Glaciimonas sp. PCH181: one gene and its partner. Each later gene encodes a partner of the first gene's protein in a complex. Links are inferred from orthologs where the notes say so. Each region holds a gene or a part of one and is shown on either strand. Other genes may lie near its edges. The genes, in order: secA and secY.

The links.
Region 2: the proteins of secA (region 1) and secY are in contact, whole or in part, in a crystal structure (PDB 3DIN), measured with the Thermotoga maritima proteins. The link is inferred for Glaciimonas sp. PCH181 from one-to-one orthologs. Residues at the interface, in WP_004082002.1 of Thermotoga maritima: Glu261, Ala262, Arg263, Lys300, Ala301, Arg302, Thr303, Ile304, Ile305, Leu323, Tyr324, Asp325, Pro326, Val329, Ser330, Tyr333, Ile336, Lys340, Phe345, Val349, Glu363, Phe364, Tyr374, Ser375, Gly376, Gly377, Glu393, Ile395, Thr482, Ser483; in WP_004081795.1 of Thermotoga maritima: Glu108, Gly109, Glu110, Glu111, Ala236, Glu237, Arg238, Arg239, Ile240, Thr241, Ile242, Gln243, Tyr244, Ala245, Arg246, Arg247, Val248, Thr249, Gly250, Arg251, Arg252, Val253, Tyr254, Gly256, Ala257, Ser258, Thr259, Tyr260, Leu261, Pro262.

Annotation. Positions count from the first base shown.
Region 1 is NZ_PYFP01000006.1:193,778-206,845, forward strand. What follows is about bases 3,796-7,071. They hold secA (preprotein translocase subunit SecA), read right to left. Parts: upstream 6,762-7,071; coding sequence 3,996-6,761; downstream 3,796-3,995. Other genes in these bases: C7W93_RS24015 (M23 family metallopeptidase), read right to left, coding at 7,058-7,071. Also shown: cell division protein ZapD, read left to right, coding at 21-776; DNA gyrase inhibitor YacG, read left to right, coding at 795-980; C7W93_RS23995 (NUDIX domain-containing protein), read right to left, coding at 1,050-1,496; C7W93_RS24000 (ATP-binding protein), read right to left, coding at 1,499-2,374; bifunctional glutamate N-acetyltransferase/amino-acid acetyltransferase ArgJ, read right to left, coding at 2,474-3,712; more of C7W93_RS24015, read right to left, coding at 7,072-8,011; C7W93_RS24020 (hypothetical protein), read left to right, coding at 8,057-8,572; lpxC (UDP-3-O-acyl-N-acetylglucosamine deacetylase), read right to left, coding at 8,703-9,638; C7W93_RS24030 (peroxiredoxin), read right to left, coding at 9,989-10,492; cell division protein FtsZ, read right to left, coding at 10,829-12,019; cell division protein FtsA, read right to left, coding at 12,254-13,068. UniProt on the Escherichia coli protein: Required for protein export, interacts with the SecYEG preprotein conducting channel.
Region 2 is NZ_PYFP01000002.1:866,436-876,054, reverse strand. Bases 6,110-8,956 are described here. They hold secY (preprotein translocase subunit SecY), read left to right. Parts: upstream 6,110-6,790; coding sequence 6,791-8,122; downstream 8,123-8,956. Other genes in these bases: rpsM (30S ribosomal protein S13), read left to right, coding at 8,558-8,923; rpmJ (50S ribosomal protein L36), read left to right, coding at 8,417-8,530; infA (translation initiation factor IF-1), read left to right, coding at 8,158-8,376; rplO (50S ribosomal protein L15), read left to right, coding at 6,333-6,764; rpmD (50S ribosomal protein L30), read left to right, coding at 6,124-6,306. Also shown: rplB (50S ribosomal protein L2), read left to right, coding at 1-107; rpsS (30S ribosomal protein S19), read left to right, coding at 118-393; rplV (50S ribosomal protein L22), read left to right, coding at 400-732; rpsC (30S ribosomal protein S3), read left to right, coding at 742-1,581; rplP (50S ribosomal protein L16), read left to right, coding at 1,584-2,003; rpmC (50S ribosomal protein L29), read left to right, coding at 2,016-2,207; rpsQ (30S ribosomal protein S17), read left to right, coding at 2,207-2,479; rplN (50S ribosomal protein L14), read left to right, coding at 2,705-3,073; rplX (50S ribosomal protein L24), read left to right, coding at 3,083-3,397; rplE (50S ribosomal protein L5), read left to right, coding at 3,404-3,943; rpsN (30S ribosomal protein S14), read left to right, coding at 3,951-4,256; rpsH (30S ribosomal protein S8), read left to right, coding at 4,271-4,666; rplF (50S ribosomal protein L6), read left to right, coding at 4,677-5,210; rplR (50S ribosomal protein L18), read left to right, coding at 5,223-5,585; more of rpsE, read left to right, coding at 5,598-6,109; rpsK (30S ribosomal protein S11), read left to right, coding at 8,966-9,370; rpsD (30S ribosomal protein S4), read left to right, coding at 9,543-9,619. UniProt on the Escherichia coli protein: The central subunit of the protein translocation channel SecYEG. Consists of two halves formed by TMs 1-5 and 6-10.

The DNA of each region.
Region 1 (13,068 bases):
CCACCATAAGGGATGTCACTTTGATCGTCTACGAATATCCTTTCAACGAGCGCATTCGTACGTTGCTGCGGCTAGAGGATCTGCACGAAAAATTCGTCTTTTTCGTTCGTCAGGAAAGTCCGCTGCAACATCACATCGCGCTATCCACCATCTTTGAGATGCTGGAAGTTGCAGGACGTGCCGATTTAAAGCTCGATTTGCTGCAAGAACTTGAACGCCAGCGACAAACCCTTTTAGGCTTCCGGTCAAATCCAAATGTTCAGTCGGAAATGCTGGACGCGGTATTACATGAATTAGACGAGACCAGCACTGCGTTGATGGGCATGCAGGGCAAGACCGGCCAGCATATCCGTGAAAACGAATGGCTGATGAGTATCCGGGGTCGCACCATCATCCCCGGTGGCGCTTGCGAATTCGATCTCCCATCATATTATGCGTGGCAACAACATTCAGCAGATAAGCGCTACGCGGATATTGTGGGTTGGTTTGCACCGTTGGCACCGTTGTTTGATGCGATTGGGATTGTATTGCGACTGCTGCGCGAAACCGGACATCCGGTCAAGATCAGCGCCGATAACGGTAGTTATCAGCAAATGCTGCAAGGTAAGTCTTATCAAATGCTACGAATCATGCTGGATGAACAACTCGGCGCGATCCCCGAAATATCGGCAAATAAATACATGCTCTGGATACGTTACACATCGCAGGGCGGTGACCTCAAACCCAAGGCGTTCGAAGGCGAAGTACCGTTCGAACTGACCCTCTGCAATTTTTGATTTAAGATTTTTGACACTATGGCTATTGTTGATTGCCCTACCTGCGGCACAAAAGTTGAATGGACCGAAGCAAATAAATTCCGCCCTTTTTGCTCTGAACGCTGCAAGCAGATTGATCTGGGCGCATGGGCCGAAGAGAAATATACCATTCCAGCGGTCAATCCGCCGGATGATATTGATGATGACAACAAGTTGCAACAATAACCCATCGCGCGCAGCCAATTTTCGCTACCATTGAAATAAGATTTTTTACGACGTTCCCGCTACCCGGTATCAGGCGGCTGGGCAACCTTCCGCCTGGTTAATAACCCGCAACTGATCCAACCAGGCAATCAGCGGAATCGTCGCTTCCAGCAATGGTTCCACCGCGACGCTTCCCTGCCACGCAAACGCCTGCCCTTCCAGACTTTGCGGTTCTCCGCGCCATTCTCTGCTGATGTAAAAGTGCAAACGCACGTTAGCGTGAGGATATTGATACTGCACGCCACACCACGGCTCGGCCGAGATAATGTCGATTCCTAGCTCTTCCATAAACTCACGCTGTAACGCAGCAAAAATCGCTTCGCCGCTTTCTACTTTTCCGCCCGGGAACTCCCAATAGCCGGCATAAGGTTTGCCAGCAGGTCGTTGCCCCAACAAGACATCGCCATTAGGCCGTAACAGAATGCCGACGGCGACGTTGATAGGGGCTGCGCTGGATGCGGTATTGGCTGCCGTCATGTTTATGGCGTCATCCGACCAGCATGATCCTTGGCAAATTGCCAAGCTACCCGGCCTGAACGGGAACCACGCTGCAAAGCCCAACGCAGCGAATCACCCTGCGCCTCGGCAATTTGCGCCGCATTACAACCGAAATGCCCAAGCCAATGCGCGACGATATCCAGATAATCGTCTTGCTTGAATGGATAAAATGTCACCCATAAACCAAAGCGTTCGGAGAGTGAAATTTTTTCTTCGACGGTTTCGCCGGGATGCAAATCACCATCTTCCGTGGTTTTGTATGACATGTTATCGGACATTTTTTCTGGCAACAAATGACGCCGATTCGACGTCGCGTAAATCAGCACATTATCGGATTGCGCGGCGATACTGCCATCCAGCGCCACCTTAAGGGCCTTATAACCGCTCTCGCCTTCTTCAAACGACAAATCGTCACAGAAAATAATAAAGCGCTCTGCACGACCTGCAACCAGATCGACGATATCCGGCAAATCTGCCAAATGGTCTTTATCGACTTCAATCAAACGCAAACCTTGCGGCGCATATTGATTCAGACAAGCCTTGATCAACGACGATTTTCCGGTGCCACGTGCGCCCGTCAGCAATACATTGTTGGCAGGTTTACCATCGACGAATTGACGCGTATTTTGATCAATCTGTGACTTTTGCGGGCCGATATTATGCAGGTCGGACAAACCGATATCGGACATATGACGCACTACTTGCAAATAGCCGCCGCCTTGATTGCCATTGCGTTGGCGCCAGCGGAACGCGATCCCTGCCCGCCAGTCTGGCGCTGAATTCGGGTTAGGCAAAGTCGCCTCAAGTCGTGCCAGAACAGCTTCAGCACGGATTAAAAAATGGTCTAGTTGTTTCATGTAAAGCCAATCAATCTGATTATTCAAACAGCAAAGAATGATACCCGCAAGGCAACATTACGAAATAGCGCATATTGCCGCTTGAACATTATGCATCAATCAAGAACGGTAATCGGCATTAATCGTTACATAGTCGTGCGACAGATCGCAGGTCCAGATCGTGGCAGCAGCATCGCCGCGTCCCAGTTTGACGCGTACCGTGATTTCACTTTGCTTCATGACACGTTGTCCATCGGCCTCTTGATAGTCGACATTGCGTCCACCATTTTTGGCAACCCAGACATCGTCCAGATACAGGTTGAGTTTGCTTACATCCAGATCATCCACACCCGCATACCCAATCGCCGCCAAAATTCGCCCGAGGTTAGGATCAGATGCAAAAAATGCCGTTTTAACCAGTGGAGAATGACCAATCGAATACGCTATTTTGCGGCATTCCTCAACATTCAGCCCGTCTTCAACGGTGACGGTAATGAATTTGGTTGCGCCTTCACCGTCACGGATAATGGCTTGCGCCAGGTGCTGCGACAATTCAGTCACGGCTGCTGCCAGCGCCGTATATTCGGGAGAATCAATACTATCGACTTCGAGTGGACCGACGCCAGTGGCAATCAGCATGAACGAGTCATTAGTCGATGTATCGCCATCAATCGTGATGCAATTGAAGGATTGATCGGCAGTTTGCTTGACCAAGTGATCCAGCACCGGCTGCGCAACTTTGGCATCAATTGCCAGAAACCCGAGCATGGTCGCCATATTTGGTCGAATCATGCCAGCGCCCTTGCTGATCCCAGTCATGATTACCGGCTTACCGGCGATCGTGACCGTCCGCGACGCCGCTTTCGGCTGAGTGTCGGTAGTCATGATCGTTTCTGCTGCATTAAACCAGTTATCGGCTTGCAGATTTTTTAACGCGCCGGGTAAGCCAGCCTGAATCCGCTCAACCGGCAATGGCTCCAAAATCACACCAGTTGAAAACGGCAAAATCTGTTCCGCAGCGCAACCGAGCAACTCGGCCAAGGCGACGCAGGTGGCGTTTGCCGCAGCCAAACCGGCTTCACCCGTTCCTGCATTTGCATTGCCGGTATTTACCACCAGCGCTCGAATCGGCGCGCCAGAAACCCGTGCCGCCTCCAGATGCGCCTTGCAGACCTGCACCGGTGCAGCGCAAAAACGATTTAACGTGAACACCCCGGCAACCGTTGCCGTGGGTGCCAGTTTCATGACGAGCAAGTCCTTGCGATTGGCTTTGCGCACACCAGCCTCCGTGTGGCCAAGTTCGATACCGGTAACAGCCTTCAGATCAGAGGCAACGGGAATGGGGGAATTAACGGCCATGAATATCTCTCGGAAAATAGGAAAAAATGACGCATGAAAATGGGTAAAGGCAACGATCGCCGGGGAATCGGGTAAAGATCATTGAGGGATCAATGACTGATCATTTAGGGATCCTATTTTTATCCAATTGCGGTCGCTATTTTAAAACGGATAAGCACGTATCGGGGAATTCGGTGCCAATGATCGCGGCTCACCACAAAAAAAAGCGGAGCTGGTTTCCCGGCTCCGCTTTCATTTCTTAGCAACTTGATCAGTGACTTAGTAGCTGTTCACCAACAAATTTTTACGCCAACTGCCCATGACACTGTTTGTACTTTTTGCCGCTGCCGCATGGGCATGGATCGTTACGTCCGACTTTAGGCACTGCATCGAAAGGCGATTGAAATCTCACCTCATCCGGATGCGCGGTCGGCGCTAACAACTCTTCTGCGGCAGCATTAGGATTGAATTCGGCATGTTGATAATGCACGTTTTCCAGATGCGATTGCGACAGCTCTTCTTCCACTGCCTCAATCTCTTCGCGGTTTTCGATACGCACCGTCATCACTACGCGCACAACTTCATTCTTGATCAGATCAAGCATTTGACCGAACAACTCAAAGGCCTCGCGCTTGTATTCCTGCTTTGGATTCTTTTGTGCGTAACCGCGTAAATGGATACCCTGACGCAGATGATCCAGCGCTGCCAGATGCTCACGCCAATGGCTATCAACGCTTTGCAGCATGACGCTGCGCTCAAAACCGGCAAACGATTCTTTGCCAACGACTTCCGATTTAGCGGCGTAATCAGCGTCAGCAGTGGTCAAAACGCGATCCAGCAACTCATCATCGGTTAGATTAGGCTCAGCTTCTAATGTCTTTGCTAACGGGACTTCAAGATGCAATTCGTTGACTAATGCGGTCTCCAGCGATGGGATATCCCACTGCTCTTCGAGCGATTCTGCAGGCACGTAAGTACGGAAAGTATCGTTCAACACGCCGTGACGCAATGAACCGATCATCTCCGACACATCGGTCGATTCCAGCAATTCATTACGCTGTTGATAAATTACTTTACGTTGATCGTTGGCGACATCATCGTACTCCAGCAATTGCTTACGAATATCGAAGTTACGCGCTTCAACTTTACGCTGCGCGGACTCAATCGAACGAGAAACAATACCAGCCTCGATAGGCTCGCCTTCCGGCATTTTCAGACGATCCATAATGGCGCGTACACGGTCACCGGCAAAAATACGCAGTAAAGCGTCATCCAATGACAGATAAAAACGCGACGATCCTGGATCGCCCTGACGCGCTGCACGACCGCGCAACTGATTATCGACGCGACGCGACTCATGGCGCTCTGTACCAATAATGTGCAAACCACCCGCATTCGTCACATGGTCATGCAGTGATTGCCATTCATTGACTAACTTGGCCGATTGCGCTTCCTTCTGGCTATCAGTCAGGCTGTCATCCGCATCGATAAACTGAACTTGTTTTTCTACATTGCCGCCCAGCACAATATCCGTACCGCGACCTGCCATGTTGGTAGCGATGGTGATCGCCTTCGGGCTACCCGCTTGGGCAATAATTTCTGCCTCGCGGGCATGTTGCTTGGCGTTCAACACGTTATGCGGCAACTTGGCGTTGGCCAAAATGCCAGACAATAATTCTGAGTTTTCGATAGAAGTTGTACCAACCAGGACCGGTTGTCCGCGCTCGTAGCAATCCTGGATATCGTGCAACATTGCGTTGTACTTTTCCATCGACGTTTTATAGACCTGATCCTGACGGTCTTTACGCTGATTCGGTCGATTTTGCGGAATCACGACGGTTTCCAGACCGTAAATTTCTTGGAATTCGTAGGCTTCAGTATCAGCCGTACCCGTCATCCCGGCCAGCTTGCCGTACATACGGAAATAGTTCTGGAAAGTGATGGATGCCAGCGTTTGATTCTCGTTCTGAACCTTCACGCCTTCTTTCGCTTCCACCGCCTGATGCAAGCCATCCGACCAACGACGCCCTTGCATCATCCGGCCTGTGAATTCATCAACGATGACGACTTCACTGTTTTGAACCACGTAATGCTGATCCTTGTGATACAGCGAATGCGCGCGCAACGCAGCGTACAAGTGATGAATCAGGCTAATATTGGCAGCGTCATACAATGATGCGCCTTCTGCCAGCAATCCCATACTTGTCAGGATTTGTTCAGCTTTTTCGTGGCCAGCTTCTGTCAACAATACCTGATGGGCTTTTTCGTCCTTGGTGTAATCGCCAGGAACTTCAACTTTACCTTTACCATCCGGTGTTTCTTCGCCCACTTGCATGGTCAGCAGCGGCGGTACAGCATTGATTTTTAGATAAAGATCGGTATGATTTTCGGCTTGACCGGAAATAATCAGTGGCGTTCGCGCTTCATCGATCAGGATCGAGTCAACTTCATCGACAATCGCGAAATTTAGGACACGTTGCACGCGGTCCCGCGCCTCGAACACCATGTTATCGCGTAAATAATCAAAGCCGAACTCGTTATTGGTGCCATAAGTAATGTCAGCCGCATACGCAATTTGCTTATCATCGTGCTCTACAGCGGACAAATTCACACCCGTAGTCAGACCTAGCCAGCTATATAGGCGACCCATCCAGTCAGCATCGCGCTGTGCCAGATAGTCATTGACGGTCACGACGTGTACGCCCTTGCCAGCCAATGCATTCAAATACGCTGGCAGCGTTGCCATCAGCGTTTTACCTTCACCAGTACCCATTTCAGCAATTTTGCCGTAATGCAGGACCATTCCGCCAATCAACTGCACATCGAAGTGGCGCATTTTGAGGACGCGCTTACCGGCTTCGCGACAAACTGCAAACGCTTCCGGCAACAAATCATCCAGTTTTTCGCCCTTGGCGATGCGCTGCCTGAATTCCGACGTTTTAGCTTGTAACTGCTCGTCCGACAACTTTTCCATTGTCGGCTCGAGACCATTAATTTGGCTTACAGTTTTTTGGTATTGCTTGAGCAGTCGCTGGTTGCGGCTACCGAAAATCTGGGTCAGTAATGACATGCTTGGATTCTAAAAAAGGTATCGGAGGTATTTCGCGCTTCCATTGGACAACGCTATTTTTACATCAACCATAAACGTAAAATATAAAGCATGGGTCGGTAACAAGGAAAGCGAAACGAACAAAATGCTTAGAGGTCTGGAAATGCAGTAACACAAAACCGGACTACCACTAATTAAGTAACGGATTTTATCATGCGACCTTCGACAGGTTGGGGTTATGCATCAGGAAACAATACCTAACGCGCCAATTTGTAAGGTTTGATGCATCTTTATAACGGATAAAAAAGAAATGTGTGTTATTTAATCATCAACTCCGCCATTTTCGCCTGATCAGTCCCCGCTGCCAGAAATTTACGCGGATCTTGCGCCACATTTTTTATTCTGACCTCAAAATGCAGATGCGGCCCAGTTGAACGCCCCGTGCTGCCAATATCTGCAATATGCTGACCGCGCCGCACGATGTCACCTACTGTTACCAATAGTTTCGACGTATGTGCATAACGGGTAATGATGTCATTGCCATGATCAATGTCGAGCATGTTGCCATAAGCGGGATGATACTCGGCAGCGATCACCACACCGGCAGCAGCGGCGACGATAGGCGTGCCGGTCGCGGCAGGAAAATCCAGCCCTTCATGAAACGCGCTATGGCCGGTAAAAGGATCTAGTCGCCAGCCGAAACTGGATGAGTTGTAATTGACCGCAACCGGTTGATTGGTTGGCAACAATTTGCCCTTGATTTTATCGTTCATTAACGTGGTTTCCACCACATTCATATAATCGGCGCGATAGCCTATATCGCGTGACATGCCAGCCAGTGCCTGTTGAAATTCATCCATACTCAAAACGTGGGACGTCCGTTCTTTGACGTTGCTTGGCTCGATGCCGCCGGTTCCGGGTATTTCCTTGAAATTAAATTCTTCCGGCTTGACGCCTGCCAAACCCTGAACGCGCTCTCCAAGTGCATCCAGTCGTAACAGTTGGGCCTGCATCTGGCCTAATTTGACTGCCATTGCGGCTAAATTTTCTTTCAAGTATTGATTACTGTCCGGTGCATTACCGGCTGGTTCAGTCGAATACTTTGATAAAAAGGGGATGCTACCTGCATAACGAAAAGTGATTAAATAGACCAACGCCGTTGCGCATAGGACTGCGCCCAGAAAAATGGCCCCCATCAACGCAAAATGGCGCACGCCCAACGTAATCGATTTGGCTCTGGCAAAGCGTGCATGCAGCAAAATTACTTGCATCGTCGCGGTCTGGGCTTGGCGGTTACGTGATATGGTTTCGTCATCATGCGCAAACTCTCATTTTCCTCTTCGTTTGGGCAAGCGAAGACAGGCTCAAAATTTTCCAGGGCGGTCTCTCGCGACGCCTCCGATTTCCTGCGCGGTGACGACAAAATGGCAGCGTTATTGCCAACTTTGGGCCGCATGGCAGCATTGCAAAAACAATGTGGAATTGGATTGCCAAGCATGTTTGCGGCCTGCGAAGTCCTGCATTTTGACGCTGGGCAGTTAGTCTTGTCTGCTCCAAATGCCGCATTGGCGACCAAGCTGAAACAGCAATTACCGAAGCTACAGAGCTATTTGCTGGCGGAGAACTGGCAGGTTAATGGAATCCGAATCAAAGTGCAAGTTAGCCAAAACCTCAAAAAAATCACCCCAGTCAAGCAATTTAGCCTGACCCCGGAAGCGGCTTCTGCATTCTCCAATCTGGCCGTATCGCTGGAGGAATCGCCCCGTAACGAAGCATTGAAGGCTGCTCTTGCAGCGCTGGTTGGCCGCTATAAAGAGCAATCTAATAGATAAATCAACGTTGCGAGAGACGGTAAAGCCGCGATTATTTAAGATAATCCCGCAGTGTCGCAACTGATAACGAATGCAAAGGAAGCTGTGAATTGATATACGCCCTAAACTTAGCGGCCCACAAGACATTAGCTTAATTCAACGCCCATTCCTCAGTTGCCTGCCGCTGATACGTATCCGGCGCTAACGCCAAATCATCAAAGCTGACAATTTCATAGGCATCCGGCTGCGCAAGCAATGCCCGCAACAACTGGTTATTCATAGCGTGCCCGGACTTATGCGCTACGTAACTGGCTAGCAGAGGATGGCCGATCAAATATAAATCACCGATGGCGTCCAATATCTTGTGCCGCACGAACTCATTCTCATAGCGTAAACCATCGCTATTCAGAATCCGATACTCATCCATGACGATCGCATTTTCCAGCGAACCGCCTCGGGCCAAACCCATCCCGCGCAAAGTCTCAACGTCCTGCATAAAGCCAAAAGTACGCGCACGGGCGATCTCTTTGACATACGACTCAATACTGAAATCGACTTCAGCAGTCTGGCCGGTGCCGTCGACGGCAGGATGATGGAATTCAATAAAAAACTTTAACTTGAAGCCGTTACATGGCTCAAGACGCGCCCATTTTTCCTTGTCGCCCTGACCTTCGCGTACTTCAACAGTCTTTTTGACACGGATAAATTTCTTGGCAGCGCCTTGCTCTTCCAAGCCCGCTTGTTGTAGCAGAAATACGAATGAGGAGGCGGAGCCGTCCATGATCGGAATTTCTTCTGCAGTCAGATCGACGTATAAATTATCGATCCCTAAACCGGCGCAGGCTGAGAGCAAATGTTCCACCGTGGATACGCGCTCACCATCTTTGGATAGCACCGACGCCATGCGTGTATCGCCAACACTGTTCGCCGAGGCGGGAAAATCAATCACCGGATCCAGATCAATACGCCGGAAGACGATCCCGGTATCAATTGCAGCCGGGCGTAAGGTCAATTCAACCTTGGTGCCGGAGTGCAATCCGATTCCAACAGTTTTGACAAGTTTTTTGATAGTGCGTTGTTTTAACATGTTGTCATTATAGATGTTACCCAAAAGTTCGACTGTAACGATGTGTTGCCGTGTGGGGAAAAAAATACGGATCGGTATTTCATCCCACTCTTTGCCGGATTTAGTGGGGAACACCCAAAATAAAACGACGCTCAAGGCTTAATGCCACTCAGTTAACGCTGAACGGCATTCTTGTTTTATGGCAGTTGTATGCGATGGTGCAGAGGTTGGTAATTTACGCATAGGTTAACAGCTGGCACGAACGTTACAAGAAAAATAAAAATGCCGTCCAGTCTTAACTGAACGGCATTTGCGCTCAAGGCACCGTTTTATTATCAAATCGATCATGCAATCAAAGATTGCAACGCGATTTAGATTTGTCCCAACAAGACTTCTGCTTTCGATACTTCAAAAGTGCCACCTTGCTCGACGTTCAATTGTTTGACCACGCCGTTATCGATGAAAGCGGAGAAGCGTTGCGAACGTGTGCCCATGCCGAACTTACCGAAATCTGCTTCCAGACCCAGAGACTTGACGAAATCGGCATTGCCATCAGCCAATAAACGTACGATACCTGTGGCTTTTTGATCGCGGCCCCATGCACCCATGACGAAAGCATCGTTGACCGAAATTGCCCAAATTTCATCTACGCCTTTAGCTTTGAATTCAGCGGCAAGCTGAATATAGCCTGGCAAATGCTTGGCGGAGCAAGTTGGCGTGAATGCGCCCGGTACGGCGAACAAGGCGATTTTCTTGCCTTTGACTAAATCACTAACGTTAAAAGTATTTGGTCCAAGCGAACAACCTTCTGTTTCATTTTCGATGAACTCTGCTAATTTGCCTTCTGGCACGGTATCGCCGATTTTGATTGTCATGATGACTGTCCTTTTATCTAATTAATATGGTTTGCATGATGAAAATGGTGAAAACTGCTACTACGCGTTTAACATTTTTATCGTTACGTCGAATAATGAAAAGCCGCTTCGTTTACCGACGTTTCTACTCGCCGAAAATGATCGCCTTCTTGGTTTGTGACAGCAGAAATGTTACTTTCCAGCCGCCCAAAGAAAACGCCGCGCCAGAGCGACGCGGCGTTCCGAAGTATGCCCTGTTCCACGTTGTTTTGCAGGGCATCCCTCGTTTACACTCGTTCGCGGAAAGTATTCTGTGGCGACTTAGCCGCCATAAAATATCCCCGCTAGTTATTACTGTTAGTCCGCTTGCTTACGCAGGAAAGCCGGAATGTCATACGTTTCCATGCCATTCTTTTCCAATGCCCGAACCGTATCCGAAGCCGACTCACGACGCCATACTGCTGGCGCTTTCATGCCTTCGAATGACGAACTACCATGGCCGGAATGCGCGCTGGAATGACCATGACCATGCTGCATCATCGGTTCATTGTGCGTTCCAGTACGCAGCATTTGCGGCTGAACCAATTGCACCGATTTGCGAGCACGACCAAGGCCGGTTGCTACTACGGTGACACGGATGTCGTCGCCCATGGTTTCGTCGTAGGCGATACCTTGCGCAATCGACGCGTCCGGTGCTGCAAACGCACGCACAGTTGCCATGACTTCCTTGATTTCCTTACCCTTCAGGCTGCGACTTGCGGTCACATTCACCAACACGCCACGCGCACCGGACAAATCGATACCATCCAGCAACGGCGACGCGACAGCTTGTTCGGCCGCCAGACGAGCGCGGTCAACGCCGTGCGCTGTTGCCGTTCCCATCATCGCCTTGCCTTGTTCGCCCATGATCGTCTTAACGTCATTGAAATCGACGTTGATATGACCCGGTACGTTAATGATTTCTGCAATCCCGGCTACCGCATTGTTGAGCACATCATCGGCGTGTTCCAGCCATTCAACCATGCTGTCGTCTTCGTAAATCTCTTCCAGCTTTTCGTTAAGAATAATAATCAACGAATCAACGTGTTGAGACAGCGCTTCCAGACCTTCATCAGCGAGGTCCATGCACTTCTGACCTTCGTAAGAAAATGGTTTGGACACCACCGCAACCGTCAGCGCGCCTAGTTCTTTAGCGATCTGTGCGACCACCGGCGCAGCGCCAGTACCAGTACCGCCGCCCATACCGGCTGCGATAAATACCATGTGCGCACCGCGCAGTGCATCTTCAATCCGCGCCCGGGACTCTTCCGCCAATTGACGGCCGACTTCCGGCTTCATCCCTGCGCCCAGACCGGTATCACCGATCTGAATCACGTTATGCGCTTTGGATTGCTTCAGCGCCTGGGCATCGGTGTTGGCAGCGATAAACTCGACTCCCGAAACACCCTTATTGATCATATGCTGAACCGCATTGCCGCCAGCGCCACCGACGCCAACGACTTTAATCACGGTACCCAGCGTTGCATTGTCAAGCATATCGATTTCCATGATGTTTCCTCATAAAGTTGCAGCATCCAGTCAATAGGCATCACGCGGTGTGAGGCCTAGCAACTGAGAACTGCGCGTTACATTAACAACAAAAAACAACCATAAACATTTACCAGCCAATTTAATAATGTCCTGCTACATCTGCTGCGTTTGTTCTATCGCCGTTATTAGTAACTACTCGTACAGCAATATTGATGCCATCGGTTCATTGACTGCTACGTCAACGATTGACGTTTAAAAATTACCTAAAAACCATTCCTTCATGCGCTGCCAGACAGCCTTTGCAGAACCCTCCTGACGCGTCACGATATAACCGCGCAGATACTGTTTTTTTGCTTCCAGCAGCAAGCCCAGCACTGTTGAGTAGCGTGGACTCCGCACCACATCGGCCAATTGACCGCTGTAATGTGGCGTTCCCAAACGTGCTGGCTTCAGGAAAATATCTTCGGCTAATTCGATCATGCCGGGCATCAATGCAGAACCGCCAGTCAGAACGATACCGCTCGATAACACCTCTTCGTAACCGGACTCACGCACGACTTGATGCACCAAAGCGAACAACTCTTCGACACGTGGCTCGATCACAGCGGCTAATGCCTGCCGCGACAGATTGCGCGAGCTGCGATCACCCAGGCCGGGCACTTCCAACGTTTCACCAGGATCAGCCAGAATCTGCTTGGCGACGCCGTAGCGCAATTTGATTTCTTCTGCTTCTGCAGTTGGCGTACGCAATGCCATCGCGATATCGTTGGTAATCTGATCGCCAGCAATCGGGATCACAGCGGTGTGACGAATCGCGCCTTCTGTGAAAACCGCGACGTCGGTCGTGCCGCCGCCGATATCCACCAAGACCACGCCGAGTTCTTTTTCATCGGGGGTCAGCACAGCGTCGGCCGAGGCCATTGGCTGCAAAATTAAATCCGATACTTCCAGCCCGCAACGACGAACGCACTTGACGATATTCTGTACCGCAGAGACCGCGCCGGTGACGATATGCACCTTTACTTCTAGTCGGATACCGCTCATGCCGATTGGTTCACGCACGTCTT
Region 2 (9,619 bases), on another replicon or contig:
CTGGTCGTCATCCAGTTTCGCCATGGGGTCAGCAGACAAAAGGGAAGAAGACACGCCGCAATAAGCGTACTACTTCAATGATCGTCTCGCGCCGTGGCAAGAAATAAGGGGTAACACATGACACGTTCATTGAAAAAAGGGCCGTTCTGCGACGCCCATCTGGTGAAAAAAGTTGAGGCTGCTCAGGCAATCAAAGACAAAAAGCCAATTAAGACTTGGTCGCGCCGGTCGACTATCATGCCGGACTTTATCGGTTTGACGATTGCCGTGCATAACGGTAAACAACACGTCCCGGTTTATGTTTCCGAAAATATGGTCGGTCACAAACTCGGCGAATTCGCATTGACCCGTACGTTCAAAGGTCATGCTGCCGATAAAAAGGCTAAGAGATAAGGTCCGATGATGGAAACTAAAGCTACCCTCCGCGGTGTGCGTCTGTCGGCCCAAAAGGGCCGTCTGGTCGCAGACCTGATTCGCGGCAAAAAAGTTGATCAAGCTCTTCATATTCTGACGTTTAGTCCGAAGAAGGGTGCGGCTATCATCAAACGTGTTTTGGAGTCCGCAATTGCGAACGCCGAGCACAATGATGGTGCAGATATCGACGAACTGAAAATCACGACGATTTATGTCGAAAAAGGTTCGGTCCTAAAGCGCTTCACAGCGCGTGCAAAAGGCCGTGGTGATCGTATCTCGAAGCAATCCTGTCACATTTACGTGACTGTCGGAAACTAAGGAGTCACGATGGGACAGAAGATTCATCCAACCGGTTTTCGACTTGCGGTAACGCGTAACTGGGGTTCACGTTGGTATGCTGGCAATAGTAATTTTGCCACTATGCTGAACGAAGATCTTAAAGTTCGTGCTTACCTCAAGAAAAAACTGAAGAACGCCTCCGTTGGCCGTGTTGTTATCGAGCGCCCTGCAAAGAACGCACGTATTACAATTTACAGCTCACGTCCAGGTGTTGTTATCGGTAAAAAAGGCGAAGACATCGAAGTATTGAAGTCTGCGTTGACAAAACTGATGGGCGTACCAGTTCACGTTAATATCGAAGAAATTCGTAAGCCTGAAACTGACGCCCAACTGATTGCTGATTCGATTGCTCAGCAGCTCGAGAAGCGTATTATGTTCCGTCGTGCGATGAAACGTGCGATGCAGAATGCAATGCGTTTGGGCGCGCAAGGTATTAAGATCATGTCGTCTGGTCGTCTGAATGGTATTGAAATTGCTCGTACAGAATGGTATCGCGAAGGTCGTGTGCCACTGCACACTCTGCGCGCTGACATTGATTACGGTTTTGGCGAAGCTGAAACTACGTACGGCATTATTGGTATTAAAGTCTGGGTTTATAAAGGCGATCGTTTGCCTAACGGTGAAACGCCGGTAGTTGACATCCCTAATGACGATGACAAAAAGCGTCGTGGTCCACGTCGTGACGATGGTAAGCCATCTAGCCGTCCACGTCCTAAAACTACTACGGCAGGTCCAGGTGCGCCAGTTGCGCGTCCAGCCCGTGCCAAAAAGCCGGATGGCGCTGCTGAAGGTGCTCCTGTTGCGCCGGCTGAGAAAGCAGGAGAATAATCATGCTGCAACCAGCACGCAGAAAATATCGTAAAGAGCAAAAAGGCCGCAATAAAGGCATTTCGCATTCACGCGGCACTGCCGTGTCGTTTGGCGAATTTGGCCTGAAGGCGGTTGGACGTGGTCGTATCACTGCGCGTCAGATCGAAGCGGCACGTCGCGCAATGACTCGTCATATCAAACGGGGTGGTCGGATCTGGATTCGTATTTTCCCAGACAAACCAATTTCGCAAAAGCCTGCCGAAGTCCGTATGGGTAACGGTAAAGGTAATCCTGAGTACTACGTGGCTGAAATTCAGCCAGGTAAAGTGCTGTACGAGATGGATGGCGTCGATGAAACACTCGCGCGTGAAGCATTCCGTTTGGCTGCAGCTAAATTGCCGCTATTGACCACGTTTGTCGTGCGTCAAGTCGGCCAATAATTGGAGTGAATCATGAAAGCATCTGAACTCCGCGACAAAGATCAAGCGGCATTGACTAAAGAGCTGAAAGAATTGTTGAAGGCGCAGTTTAGCCTTCGTATGCAAATCGGTACTCAGCAATTGAACAATACGTCGCAATTGAAGAAAGTTCGTCGCGATATCGCACGGGTAAAGACCGTCATCAATTTGAAGGGCGCCCAGTAATGAACGATCAAGTGAAACAAGCGCTGAAGCGCACGCTGGTTGGTAAGGTCGTGTCCGACAAAATGGATAAGACTGTTACCGTCCTGATCGAACGCCACGTAAAGCATCCTCTGTATGGCAAAATCATCGTACGTACTAACAAGTACCATGCGCATGATGAAGCTAATCAGGCTAAGGAAGGCGACGTAGTTGAAATTCAGGAAGGCCGTCCTATTTCCAAGACTAAAGCTTGGAGCGTGACGCGTGTGGTACAAGTAGCACAAGTTCTATAAATATTTGTTGCGAGCCAGGCATTTTGATGTAATAATGCTTGGCTTCGCTCTTCTTGGTTTCCGATAAGAGCGAAATAAACACCCTGCAGTTAATAAGTAGAATTAGCAAGAAGTTTTGGAAGTCGTCCACCTAAGCAGTACATCCATCAGGGTGTTTCTGACAGGACCAAGACTGACCGTAAATCCGCATAGGCGGCCACGAGTTAAGTTGGGAAAGAAAATATTATGATTCAAACGGAAAGCCGGCTCGAAGTGGCCGACAACACTGGTGCGCGTGAAGTAATGTGCATCAAGGTTCTGGGTGGTTCCAAGCGTCGTTACGCCAGCATTGGCGATGTTATCAAGGTAACAGTCAAAGTTGCTGCGCCGCGTGGCCGCGTTAAAAAGGGCGAGATCTACAACGCCGTGGTTGTTCGCACTGCAAAAGGTGTGCGTCGCCCGGATGGTTCGTTGGTTAAGTTCGATGGTAATGCAGCTGTGTTGTTGAATGCAAAGCTGGAGCCAATTGGTACGCGTATTTTTGGACCAGTCACTCGTGAATTGCGCACAGAGCGCTTCATGAAGATTGTTTCACTCGCGCCTGAAGTGCTGTAAGGAGTCGAGATGGATAAGATTCGGAAAAGTGACGAGGTAATCGTCCTGACTGGTAAAGACAAGGGCAAGCGCGGAGTTGTAAAGCAACGCGTTGATGCTAACTTTGTTGTCGTTGATGGTATTAACGTCGCTAAAAAAGCGACTAAGCCAAATCCGATGACTGGTGAAACTGGTGGCATCGTTGATAAGCTGATGCCAATTCATGTGTCAAATGTTGCGTTGTTTAACGCAGCAACTGGCAAGGCAGATCGCGTTGGTTTTAAAGACGTGGACGGTAAGAAGGTTCGCGTTTTCAAGTCCAGCGGCGAAGTTGTTAAGGTTTAAGAGATCATGGCCCGTCTCCAAGAGTTCTATAAAGAAAAGGTCGTTGCTGATCTGACAGCGAAATACGCTTACAAGTCGGCAATGGAAGTTCCGCGCATTTTGAAGATCACCCTTAACATGGGTCTGTCGGAAGCGATCGCGGACAAGAAAATCATTGAACACGCTGTTGGCGATTTGACTAAGATTGCAGGTCAAAAGCCGGTTGTGACCAAGGCGCGTAAAGCGATTGCGGGTTTTAAAATCCGTGAAGGCTACCCAATTGGTTGTATGGTCACTCTGCGTGGTGCTCATATGTACGAATTTCTGGATCGTCTGGTTACTGTCGCGCTTCCACGCGTTCGTGACTTCCGTGGCGTATCTGGTCGTGCATTTGACGGTCGTGGTAACTACAATATCGGTGTTAAAGAGCAAATCATTTTCCCCGAAATTGAATACGACAAAATTGATGCATTGCGTGGTCTGAATATCAGTATCACGACGACTGCCAAGACCGACGATGAAGCAAAATCGCTTCTCGCCGCATTTAAATTTCCGTTCAGAAACTGAGGTTGCCATGGCAAAACTGGCACTGATTAACCGTGAACAAAAGCGTGCTGACCTGGTAAAGAAATTTGCCGGTAAGCGTGCCGAGTTAAAGGCAATCATTGATGACCAATCGAAGTCGGAAGAAGAGCGCTACGAAGCTCGCTTGAAATTGCAAGCGTTGCCACGTAACTCAAATCCGACTCGTCAACGTAATCGTTGCGCCTTGACTGGTCGTCCACGTGGCACTTTCCGCAAGTTCGGTCTGGGCCGTATTAAGCTCCGTGAAATCGCCATGCGTGGTGAGATTCCGGGTATGACTAAAGCTAGCTGGTAATAGGAGAATAAGCAATGAGTATGAGCGATCCTATCGCCGATATGCTGACCCGTATCCGCAATGCGCAAGTAGTTCAAAAGACCGCCGTGGCAATGCCATCGTCGAAGGTCAAAATTGCGATTGCTAACGTCCTTAAGGACGAGGGTTACATCGAAGATTTTGCTGTTGCTGAAGCAGGTGGCAAAGCAGAATTGAAAATCGGTTTGAAGTATTATGCCGGCCGTCCAGTTATTGAGCGTATTGAGCGCGTATCCCGTCCAGGATTACGTGTCTACAAAGGCAAAGATGACATTCCAAATGTGATGAACGGCTTGGGTGTGGCAATTATTTCGACACCACAAGGTGTCATGACGGACCGCAAAGCGCGCGCAACCGGTGTCGGTGGCGAAGTTATTTGCTACGTCGCCTAAGGAGCCCAACATGTCACGTGTAGGTAAAATGCCGATTGCACTGCCAGCTGGCGCGGAAGCGACCATCACTGCAGAGCAGATCGTAGTAAAAGGCCCATTGGGCACACTGTTCCAATCCTTAACAGGATTGGTGACTATCGAAAACAACAACGGCACACTTAATTTCGCTGCGGCGAATGATAGTCGCGAAGCCAATGCGATGTCCGGCACATTACGTGCGCTGGTCAACAATATGGTTACCGGTGTTACTAAGGGCTTCGAAAAGAAGCTGAACTTGGTAGGCGTTGGTTTTCGTGCGCAAGCGCAAGGCGATAAGTTGAATTTGTCGCTCGGTTTCTCGCATCCTGTTGCTCACCAAATGCCTGAAGGCGTGAAGTGCGAAACACCGACGCAAACCGAGATCCTGATCAAGGGTATCGACAAGCAACGTGTTGGTCAGGTTGCTGCAGAAGTTCGTGCTTACCGCAAACCTGAGCCATATAAAGGCAAGGGCGTTCGTTACTCGGACGAAGTGGTAATCCTTAAAGAAACCAAGAAGAAGTAATAGGGGTTGACGATGGATAAGAAACAATCACGTCTGCGCCGCTCACGCCAAACGCGTGCCAAGATCGCAGAGTTAAAGGTGACACGCCTAGCAGTGCATCGTACTAACTTGCATATCTACGCTAGCATCATTGGCCCTGACGCAAAAGTGCTGGCTTCGGCCTCGACACTAGAAGCTGAAGTGCGCCAAGAGTTGGCTGGTCAGTCTGGCAAAGGCGGGAATACTTCTGCTGCATCGCTGGTTGGCAAGCGCGTCGCTGAGAAGGCATTGAAAGCAGGGGTTACCGAAGTTGCGTTTGATCGCTCCGGTTTCCGTTATCATGGCCGCGTCAAAGTGTTGGCAGATGCCGCACGTGAAGCTGGTCTGAAGTTCTAAGGGAAAATCGTCATGGCAAAAATGCAATCGAAAATGCAAAGCGATAAGCCAGATGATGGCATGCGCGAAAAAATGATTGCGGTCAACCGTGTAACCAAAGTGGTTAAGGGTGGTCGTATCATGGGATTCGCAGCATTGGCTGTTGTTGGTGATGGCGATGGCCGTATTGGCATGGGCAAGGGCAAATCGAAAGAAGTGCCAGTTGCAGTGCAAAAGGCTATGGAAGAAGCCCGTCGCAAGATGATTAAAGTAACGCTTAAGAACGGTACTTTACAGCACACTTTGACCGGCAAGCATGGCGCCTCATCAGTTCTGATGGCTCCAGCTAAAGAAGGTACTGGTGTTATCGCTGGCGGTCCTATGCGCGCTATTTTTGAAGTGATGGGTATCACGAACGTTGTGGCTAAGTCCAACGGTTCCACCAATCCTTACAACCTGGTTCGCGCCACGTTGAATGGTCTGGCAAAAATGAACACTCCATCGGAAATCGCTGCTAAACGCGGCAAATCCGTTGAAGATATTCTCGGCTAAGGTGATCATGATGACAAAGACTGTAAAAGTACAATTGATCAAAGGTTTGATCGGCACGCGTGAAACACATCGTGCGACAGTTCGCGGGTTGGGTTTGCGTCGTGTTAATTCGGTTTCCGAATTGCAAGACACTCCATCTGTGCGTGGCATGATCAATAAAGTGTCCTATCTTGTGAAAGTGGTTTCGTAAGCTTCGGCTTACGAACGGAGCAAATTATGGAATTGAATACTATCCAACCAGCAGATGGCGCTAAGCATTACAAGCGTCGTGTAGGTCGCGGTATCGGCTCGGGTATAGGTAAAACTGCAGGTCGTGGCCATAAAGGTCAGAAATCTCGTTCAGGCGGTTTTCATAAAGTGGGTTTTGAGGGCGGTCAGATGCCTTTGCAACGCCGCTTGCCTAAGCGTGGTTTTAAATCAATGGCAACTCCGTATAAAGCAGAAGTCCGCTTGTCGGAATTGGAACTATTGCCTGTTAATGAAATCGATATTTTGGTTCTCAAGCAAGCCGGCGTTATCGGTGAGCTAGCACGCGTGGTACGGGTTATTCTGTCCGGCGAGCTGACCAGAAAAGTGACATTGAAGGGCTTGATCGCAACTAAAGGCGCTAAAGCTGCTATCGAAGCCGTTGGCGGCACTGTTGCTTAATTTGGTTTACTGACTCGGAGCGACAATTGGCGACTACTCCCCAACTTGCAAAGAGCGCTGCTAGCGGCTTCCCTTGGGGACGTTTGTGGTTCTTGCTTGCAGCACTGGTTGTTTACCGGATTGGCGCACATATTCCTGTACCGGGTATTGATCCGACACAGTTGGCCCAGTTGTTTAAGCAGAACCAAGGCGGTATTCTTGGTATGTTTAACATGTTTTCCGGCGGTGCGTTATCGCGGTTTACCGTTTTTGCATTAGGGATCATGCCGTATATTTCGGCGTCGATCATTATGCAACTGATGTCAATCGTGTCACCCCAACTCGAGGCCTTGAAAAAGGAAGGCGAGTCTGGGCGACGTAAGATTACGCAATATACACGTTACGGCACATTGCTTTTGGCGACGTTCCAGGCGTTAGGTATTGCTGTAGCACTTGAATCACAGGCAGGTTTGGTACTTGATCCAGGTTTGGCTTTCCGTTTTACGACGGTTGTGACGCTGGTGACTGGCACAATGTTCTTGATGTGGCTAGGCGAGCAAATTACTGAGCGTGGTCTTGGTAACGGCATCTCTATCATTATCTTTGCTGGTATCGCTGCGGGCTTGCCTAATGCGGTCGGTGGATTATTTGAGTTGGTGCGTACAGGCTCAATGGCAGCGTTGTCAGCGATTTTAATCTGTCTAATAGTTGCAGCTGTAACGTTCGTGGTGGTGTTTATCGAACGTGGACAACGCAAGATATTGGTGAATTACGCAAAGCGGCAAGTTGGTAACAAGATTTATGGTGGTCAAAGTAGTCATTTGCCACTGAAGTTGAATATGGCAGGTGTGATTCCTCCAATTTTTGCTTCTTCAATTATCTTGTTCCCAGCGACGATTACTAGCTGGTTTATTTCAGGGGACACTACTAATCCTGTAGTGCGGTTTCTGAAAGATCTGGCAGCATCGTTGGCACCAGGCGAACCGATTCATGCTTTGTTGTACGCAGTTGCGATCGTATTCTTTTGCTTCTTTTATACCGCATTGGTATTTAACAGCAAAGAAACTGCAGACAACTTGAAGAAGAGCGGGGCGTTTGTTCCAGGAATTCGACCAGGTGATCAGACTGCACGTTATATCGATAAGATCTTGATGCGTTTGACATTAGCAGGTGCAGTTTATATTACCTTGGTATGTTTGTTGCCAGAGTTCTTGATTGCGCGTTGGAAGGTGCCATTTTATTTTGGTGGCACATCGCTGTTGATTATCGTTGTGGTCACCATGGACTTCATGGCGCAAGTACAAAATTATGTGATGTCGCAGCAATATGAATCGCTGCTTCGTAAAGCAAATTTCAAGGGCGGAATTCCTACGCGTTAAGTTGGATTGAGCGCCCAGAGGAACCAGTAGACCGAATGGCAAAAGACGACGTTATCCAGATGCAAGGCGAGATTCTAGAGAATCTCCCCAATGCTACATTTAGAGTCAAGTTGGAAAACGGACATATCGTCCTCGGTCATATTTCTGGCAAGATGCGGATGAACTATATTCGTATCCTTCCAGGAGATAAGGTGACGGTAGAATTGACACCTTATGATTTAAGCCGGGCACGGATTGTTTTCCGTACCAAATAAACAGTATTTAGAACCTTAAGCTGAAAGAAAGAGGGCCACCATGAAAGTGCTCGCATCAGTTAAGCGGATTTGCCGCAACTGTAAGATCATTAAGCGCAAAGGCGTTCTTCGCGTCATTTGCACAGAACCGCGCCATAAACAGCGCCAAGGTTAACTAACGTTATTGATCGAGGAATAACGAATGGCACGTATTGCAGGGGTAAATATCCCAAACCATCAACACACTGTTATTGGCTTAACCGCCATCTATGGTGTTGGCCGCCCACGTTCGCAGAAGATTTGCGATGCTACGGGTATTTCGACCAGTAAAAAGGTCAAAGATCTAGACGATAGCGAATTAGAAAAGCTACGCGATGAAATTGCAAAATTCATCGTCGAAGGTGATCTACGTCGCGAATTGTCGATGAACATCAAGCGTCTGATGGATCTGGGTTGCTACCGTGGTATGCGTCACCGTAAGGGTCTACCTTGCCGTGGTCAACGTACCCGTACCAATGCTCGTACCCGTAAGGGGCCGCGTAAAGCCGCTCAATCGCTGAAGAAATAATTAACTGCGCGTTGATTTGTAGTCGGATTCAAGGAAATTATTATGGCAAAGTCCCCCAATAACGCCGCAGCAGCACGTGTGCGTAAAAAAGTTAAAAAGAACGTTGCAGAAGGTATCGCGCATATTCACGCGTCCTTTAACAACACCATCATCACGATTACCGATCGTCAAGGTAACGCGTTGTCATGGGCGACATCTGGTGGCGCTGGCTTTAAAGGCTCCCGCAAGTCGACTCCATTTGCAGCGCAGGTTGCAGCAGAAGCGGCCGGTAAAGTGGCTGTTGAATGTGGTGTTAAGAATCTGGAAGTTCGCATCAAGGGCCCTGGCCCTGGTCGTGAGTCTGCAGTTCGCGCTTTGAATAATTTGGGTATTAAAATTACTCAAATTCAAGACGTGACACCAGTTCCGCACAACGGTTGCCGCCCTCCAAAGCGTCGTCGTATCTAAGTAATTGTTGCGCTGTTAATTCTCGAATTAGCAGCTTGCAAGTGACCCGCCAATGACCTTGGCGGGTTTTGTTCTTAAGCCCACCGTCTGTTTGTAGGCAAAGCAGACTAGCGTCATGTAACCAGACTGTTATAAGTCATGGGTCTTGACGTCACTCACTAAAGGAAACATCGTGGCACGTTATATTGGACCTAAAGCAAAACTCTCACGCCGTGAAGGTACGGATCTTTTCCTGAAAAGCGCACGTCG